One region of the Alloacidobacterium dinghuense genome, then DNA from elsewhere that is predicted to be linked to it. Evidence: riboswitches for the same ligand, from Rfam matches in the RefSeq annotation. Region 1 holds a riboswitch; the other holds the start of a gene.

Region 1 (3,424 bases):
ACACATCACAGCCGCAAATAGCGCAGGCAAAGCAGAAGCAGATTTCCAATTGCATTCACGCAGGCCGAAATCGGACGGCTTTCAGGGCTTCTCATCTGCAGATGTGATGTACCTGATCATGACGGATCGATTTGCGGATGGCGACTCATCGAACGACGAGTCGAGCGAAGAGCGTGCTAAAGTGCGCGGGTGGCATGGAGGCGATTTCAAAGGCATCGAACAACACATCGATTACCTGCAGTCGCTGGGTGTTACCACCGTGTGGACAACGCCGGTCTATAAGAACATTCCTTCGCCTCAGTCATATCACGGTTACAGCGCGACCGATATGTACGCAGTCGATCCACACTTCGGCACGCTTGCTGACTATCAGCATCTCGCCTCGTCTCTGCATCAGCACCGCATGAAGATCGTGCTTGATACGGTCCCGAATCACATAGGCCCTGCGCATCCCTGGGTCAAAGACCCGCCGCTGCCTGACTGGTTCCATGGAACGCTCGAACACCACACCGTAGCTAAAGGCGACTTCAAGTCGATTCCCGATCCGCATGCATCCTGGCGCGAGCGTCGCGACATCACCGAAGGATGGTTCGCCAATGTTCTGCCAGACCTCAATCAGGAAAATCCCATCGTGGCAAAATATCTGATTCAGAACGCTGTCTGGTGGATCGAAACGGCTGGCCTCGATGGCCTTCGCATCGACACATTTCCGTATGTGAACCGCGCGTTCTGGCAGCAGTTTCATGCGCAGTTGCGTGAACTCTACCCGAAGCTCACAACAGTCGGCGAAGTCTTCAATGGCGACCCGACAATCACCTCGTACTTCGCCGGAGGCGTCGAACACAATGGCATTGACACAGGACTCTACACGCCTTTCGACTTTCCTCTTTATTTCACACTACGTTCAGTGCTCGTCCATGGAGAGCCGATCACGAAACTCGAAGATATTCTCCGACAGGACCGGCTCTATCCGCACCCCGAGCGTCTTGTCACCTTCCTCGGCAATCACGACACCGCGCGCTTCCTGAGCGAACCCGGCGCTACACCTGCTGAATTGAAGATGGCATTCGGCCTGCTCGCAACGTTGCGCGGCATGCCCCAAATCTACGCTGGTGATGAAATCGCGATGCGAGGCGGTAACGACCCTGACAACCGCCATGATTTTCCCGGCGGGTTTCACGATGGTCAGCCAAACGCCTTTGAAGCCGCGAGCCGCAGCACTGAGCAACAGGAGATGTATAGCTTGGTAAGTACTTTGCTGCACCTCCGCACACAGCACAGCATATTGCAATCGGGCGAGCAGCAGGATGTACTGGATGAAGATCCTACCGCATTTGCTTTTGTCCGTGCTGAAGATATCTCACACGGTTGCGACGGCAAAGACCGCGTATTAGTGATAGCAAACAACGCGGATCAACTGCGCAATATCACTTTAAACACCGAAAATACTGCGCTCGCTGGTTGTTCGAATCTACGTCCACTGGCGGGCGTTGCGAATGTCGTGAGCGCGAACCACGATACCTTTGAACTCCACCTGGGAGCAAAAGAAGTGGCTTTCTATTCTGCTGATTAAGAATTCAGGTTCCACTCACATTCGGGCAATGTTGAGAAGAAAAATGCAGTATAAGTCTCGCAATGTGAGAGACCAGGATTTGCACAGGGACCACGAAATATTGCGGTTGACTCGTAGTCTAGCCCTTGATACGGTAGATTTCACTTCGCGGTGCCCGGTCCTCAAACCCGGGTGAAAAGGGAAGCCGGTGAAAGACCGGAACTGCCCCGCAGCGGTAAGCAGGAACAAACGCTCCAACAGCAAGCACTGGTTCAGCCGTGAACTGGGAAGCCGGAGCAAGTAGGCAGCCTGCAAGTCCGAAGACCTGCCACGAAGACATTCGCTACGCCTCCGAGGGGAGGTGAGGTGACAGTGGCTCCTGCTCCGGACTCGGAGTGCTGCTGTTTCTTCTTTTCCCTTCCAGAGGCCAGGGAGAGCAGCAGATGGCCACAGTTCAGACTCAAACCAGTCTTTCCGATATCGTGCCGGGTTTTCCTGTTCCCGATGTGACGCCGACGATGCATGTGCGCAAGCGCAATGGCGCGCTTGAGCCTGTCGACGTGAACAAGATTGTGCGCGCAGTGCAGCGTTGCGCGCATGGATTGGCTCATGTCGACGCTATCCGCGTTGCCAGCAAAACCATAGGCGGATTGTATGACGGAGCGACCACCCGCGAACTGGATGCGATGTCCATTGATACAGCCGCTTCGCTGATTGCAGAAGAGCCGCAGTACTCAAAGCTGGCGGCCCGCTTGCTGCTCGGAACGATTGTGAAGGAAGTTGCCGGACAGAACCTCCACTCCTTTTCGCAGTCCGTGGAGCACGGGTTCCGGGAAGGTGTAGTGAATGCGGCCACAGCCGAGTTTGTGCGCGTGCACGCTCGCAAACTCAACCATGCCATTGACGAACACTTCTCGGATAACTTCGAGTACTTCGGCCTGCGGACCGTGTATGACCGCTATCTGCTGCGCGATCCCCTCTCGCGCAAAGTAGTCGAGACGCCGCAACATTTCTTTCTGCGCGTCGCATGCGGATTGGCCGGCACGCCGAACGAAGCGATCGAGTTCTATCGCATGATCGCTTCGCATGACTACATGCCTAGCTCTCCGACGCTCTTCAATTCCGGGACAAAACATGCGCAGATGTCGTCGTGCTACCTGCACGATTCTCCACAGGATTCGCTGGAGTCGATCTACGACGCGTACAAGGATGTGGCCCTGCTGTCCAAGTTTTCAGGCGGCATCGGGCTCGCTTTCCATCGCGTGCGCTCGGAGGGGTCGCTGATTCGCGCCACGAACGGATTGTCGAACGGAATTGTGCCGTGGCTTCGGACTCTGGATAGCTCTGTTGCCGCGGTGAATCAGGGTGGCAAGCGCAAAGGAGCCTGCTGTGTGTATCTGGAGCCCTGGCACGCGGATATTGAGCAGTTTCTTGAGTTGCGCGAGAATACCGGCGATCTTTCACGCCGTACCTACAACCTGAATCTGGCGAACTGGATTCCAGACATCTTCATGCGTCGTGTCGACGAAGATGGCATCTGGTCCTTGTTCGATCCAAAGACAGTTTCACATCTACCCGACGCGTTTGGCAGCGAGTTTGATGCGGCATACGAAAAGGCAGAAGAAGAAATGCTCTTCACGCGACAGGTAAGGGCGCGCGATCTCTATGCGCGCATGATGCGCTGCCTGGCCGAGACCGGGAATGGTTGGATGACATTCAAGGATGCGTGCAACCTGAAGTGCAACCAGACAGGCAAGCCCGGCAACGTCGTTCATCTCTCCAACCTGTGCACGGAGATCACAGAAGTGACGTCGCGCGAGGAGACCGCCGTCTGCAATCTTGGCTCCATCAACCTGGCGCGCCACGTTGCAG
Region 2 (3,424 bases), 3.1 Mb from region 1:
ATCGCCAGCGGACTAAGGAAACGGGTTCGCTGGCTTTTTTCCATTCGTTGTTGTGTTGAAAGAAATGTCGCTTGAAAGCCTTGTAAGAGAAGTTTCGATCCGTTGTGTAGAGTGCGGCACCAACATCTGGGAAATTGCTGACAGACACCGGTGGGTCTATGAAGACGCATCCGACTTCGTCTGTTGCAACCGCGAGCCCACGCCAAAGATGCTGCGCGATCTGGCAAAAGAGTTTCATACCAGGACGGAATGCCTGCGGGAGACGCTGGATGAATGAGCCGGTTGCTTTTGTCGGGCAGTCTATTTCGTTCGGTTGCTAGATAGGCGCCGACAAAGTGGTCGTTGGGGAATTGTTGTTACCTCCTTTAGCCCGATGTTATGATGGCCTGCTCCTTGTAGAAAATGCGCTGAAACGTGTGGAGCTGGTGAGCAAGAATGCACCACGCTAGCGTCCCTGGATTCGATATTGATTATGACGTCGATGTTTCCTCCCCAGGCGGGTTTGACGTAAGTCGTATCGGAATGATGATCTTGGGTCTTCCGCAAGTGGTTGACTCGGCATACATAGAGCCAAGAGGTCAAATCACGATAAGCGCTTCAGGGAAAATCAAAAGCGATCCCGGGGCCGTTCCGAGGAGTCGCATATTGAGGCTGGGATTCGTGCAGACGCTAATCGACTGCCGTCGCGTGGGTTACTACGACAAACATATTTACGTAGAGCGGCACCCTCAATATCCGGTCAAAGATGGCGAAGGGAAGCCTTGGTTCAAGGGCGAAGCGATTAATCTCGTGACCGTCAAGAGTGATGAAATAAATCCCTCCAAGGATTTCCGGATCGAGGTGACTGACGAACCTCATTGCAGCTTTCCGCTGGTTTGTCCTTTTGTCTCGCCAAACGAGAACCTGGTCGCCCTTGATTTTCACGATTCATTTAAGACCTGTCTTTTAGCTAGAGTGTACGTAGGGGATGGACAAACGCCAGGCCACACTTTTGAAGATCAGGTATTTTTGCATGAAGTGAGATGGGAATTTGATGTGGGGGGAAAATATGCAGCAGGTCCACCTCCGTCGGTTACCCGTGCAGAGCTAAACGGCTATCGTCATGTTGGCGCTGGATTGGCTATTCCCTGGCCGTATGATAGGCCAGCAGGCATCGTATTGGACACATCACCTATGAATTATCGTGATCTTCCTGATGGCACTCAGGTTCCGATTTCTACTTCTGCGAATTCTACTAAACAATGCATGGTAATCAGACAGCCTACGACACTTGTTAAACAGTGGTAAGCAGCACAAGTCGTATTCTGCAGTGTATTTTGACTTCAATCGCAGGTAGTGGCTCCCCTGTAAAGACGTTTCATCTTTCATCGAAAAGCAATTTTGACAGCATGTTCGCTTGCCGGAATAATCAAATCATTCTCCATGTAATGAAGGTTCGGGATCATCTCGCGCGCTTCTGCATGGTCCACGACAACGATTAACGCATGAGATGCTCGGGAAGACGGTGAGAATCCGTCACTGCCCCGCAACTGTGAGCGCGACCCTGCGTCTGTCAGATGGAGATGCGCAGGGAAATGTCAGACCTGAATGCCACTGGGAAGATCCGGGAAGGCGGTTTTGACAGACAGCGCGCGAGTCAGGAGACCGGTTTCATGCGGGAAGAGAAACGGGATTGGCCATTGCGGCCAAGTTGCCGTTCGAACCGCGTTCCGAGGGGAACGAAGGAGAAATATGCTGAAAAAGCTGCGGCCTGCTGGCCGTCTCGCCCTGTTTTCTGTCTCCCTGTTGCTGGCTGCTTTACCGTTACGCGCTGTGGTTGTCACCGGGCGCGTTACCGATCCGCTAGGGCAGCCGATTGCCAATGCAAACATATCGCTGATTCAGAATGGCAAAGTTATTATCGCCGGGAAAACGAACAGTGATGGAAGCTATCAGCTTTCGAACCCGGTGACCGGACGCTTTTATGTGCTGGCAGGTGGGCAGTCGTTTCGCCAACTGACGACGGAGAGCTTTTATGGAGGCTCGCTTGAAGCGGTGGAACAAAACATTGTGCTCGAGCCGGAGTGGGTGCGGCAATCGATTGTGGTGACGGCGACGGGCACTCCGCTGCCGCAGGCACAATTGAGCGCGTCGATCACGACGCTGAACAAGACAGACTTTATCAATCGCGCGGACCTCGTGGATGCGATGCGGCAAGTGGCCGGCGTGAATGTGGTGCAGACAGGGCAGCGCGGCGGGCTGACGAGCATCTTTGTGCGCGGCGGGAATTCGGATTCGAACAAGATTCTGTTTGACAGCGTGCCGATTGAAGACATCGGCGGGCGGTTCGATCTTTCCACGATTGCGTCGACCGGTGTGCAGAGTGCCGAGGCGTATCGCGGGCCGAACTCGGTGCTGTATGGATCGGACGCTGCTGCGGGCGTGATCGGCTTCAGCACGCCGCGTGGCTCGACTCCGTTTCCTTCGCTCCTGTATGAGGGCGATGCGGGGAATTTCGGGACGTATCGGAATGAAGTGCAGCTGGGCGGGACGCATCGGGCGTTCGACTATTACGGCGCCTTTGGTGACCTGCAGACGCAGAATTCGATTCCAGACAGTGAGTATCACAATATCAACGAGAGTATGAATCTCGGGTACGCCTTGTCGGGTGCGACGACGCTGCGCGTGAGCGCGCGCAATGCGGATATTGCGACCGGGCTACCGAATGCGTACCAGTTCTACCAGATTGCGAATGATGCGAAGCAATCGGACCAGGATATTTTTCTCGCGGGGACGATCGATCATGACTTTTCGGATCGCTGGCATGCGCTGGCGCGTTATGGATTAGCGCGCAAGCGGGAGGAGTCGACACAGTGGTCGCCGACGGGGATCTATGAGCCGGATGAGGGGATTTATCTTGGCAATCCGGTAACGATTACAGGCGCGAATGGATACGCGGTGAGCGGGCAGGCGATTCTGAATTACGCCGGGACGTATCCGGTGACTTCGGAACTGGTGTCGAACCGCGACAACATCTACGCGCAGATGGATTATCAGGTCACGCCGCATTTGCTGGGGATTGCGGGGTTCCGCTATGAGAATGAGCGCGGGGCGGATCGCTATCCAGGTTTTGTGAATGACACGCTGGTGCGCGCGAACTATGACTACATGCTGCAGGTTGGCGGCGACTTCAGAAGCAGGCTGTTTTATTCGCTCGGTGGTGGCATTGAGAAGAACGGGCTGTATGGCACGGAGGGCACGCCACGCGTGGGGCTCTCGTACTATGCGGTGCGTCCGGGAGCTGGGCATTTTCACGGCACGAAGCTGAACTTCAACTTTGCGGAGGGCGTAAAGGAGCCGACGATTACGGATCAGTTCGACTCGCTGTATCAATTCCTTTACTCGTATGGCGGACAGCAGGCGGCGCAGCAATATGGTATCCAGC

Evidence for each region. Region 1 has a riboswitch for cobalamin ahead of H7849_RS16190 (ribonucleoside-diphosphate reductase subunit alpha). Riboswitches for the same ligand answer to the same signal wherever they lie in the genome.
Region 2: linked by a shared signal. The riboswitch ahead of H7849_RS03630 (TonB-dependent receptor) and the one ahead of H7849_RS16190 (ribonucleoside-diphosphate reductase subunit alpha) in region 1 are both predicted to bind cobalamin.

The regions. Positions count from the first base shown of each region.
Region 1 covers NZ_CP060394.1:3,938,020-3,941,443, forward strand. The annotation lists gene H7849_RS16185 (alpha-amylase family glycosyl hydrolase) at 1-1,573, shown strand, start outside; cobalamin riboswitch at 1,705-1,899, shown strand; gene H7849_RS16190 (ribonucleoside-diphosphate reductase subunit alpha) at 1,996-3,424, shown strand, end outside.
Region 2 covers NZ_CP060394.1:881,433-884,856, forward strand. The annotation lists gene H7849_RS03625 (hypothetical protein) at 646-1,287, shown strand; cobalamin riboswitch at 1,471-1,667, shown strand; gene H7849_RS03630 (TonB-dependent receptor) at 1,732-3,424, shown strand, end outside.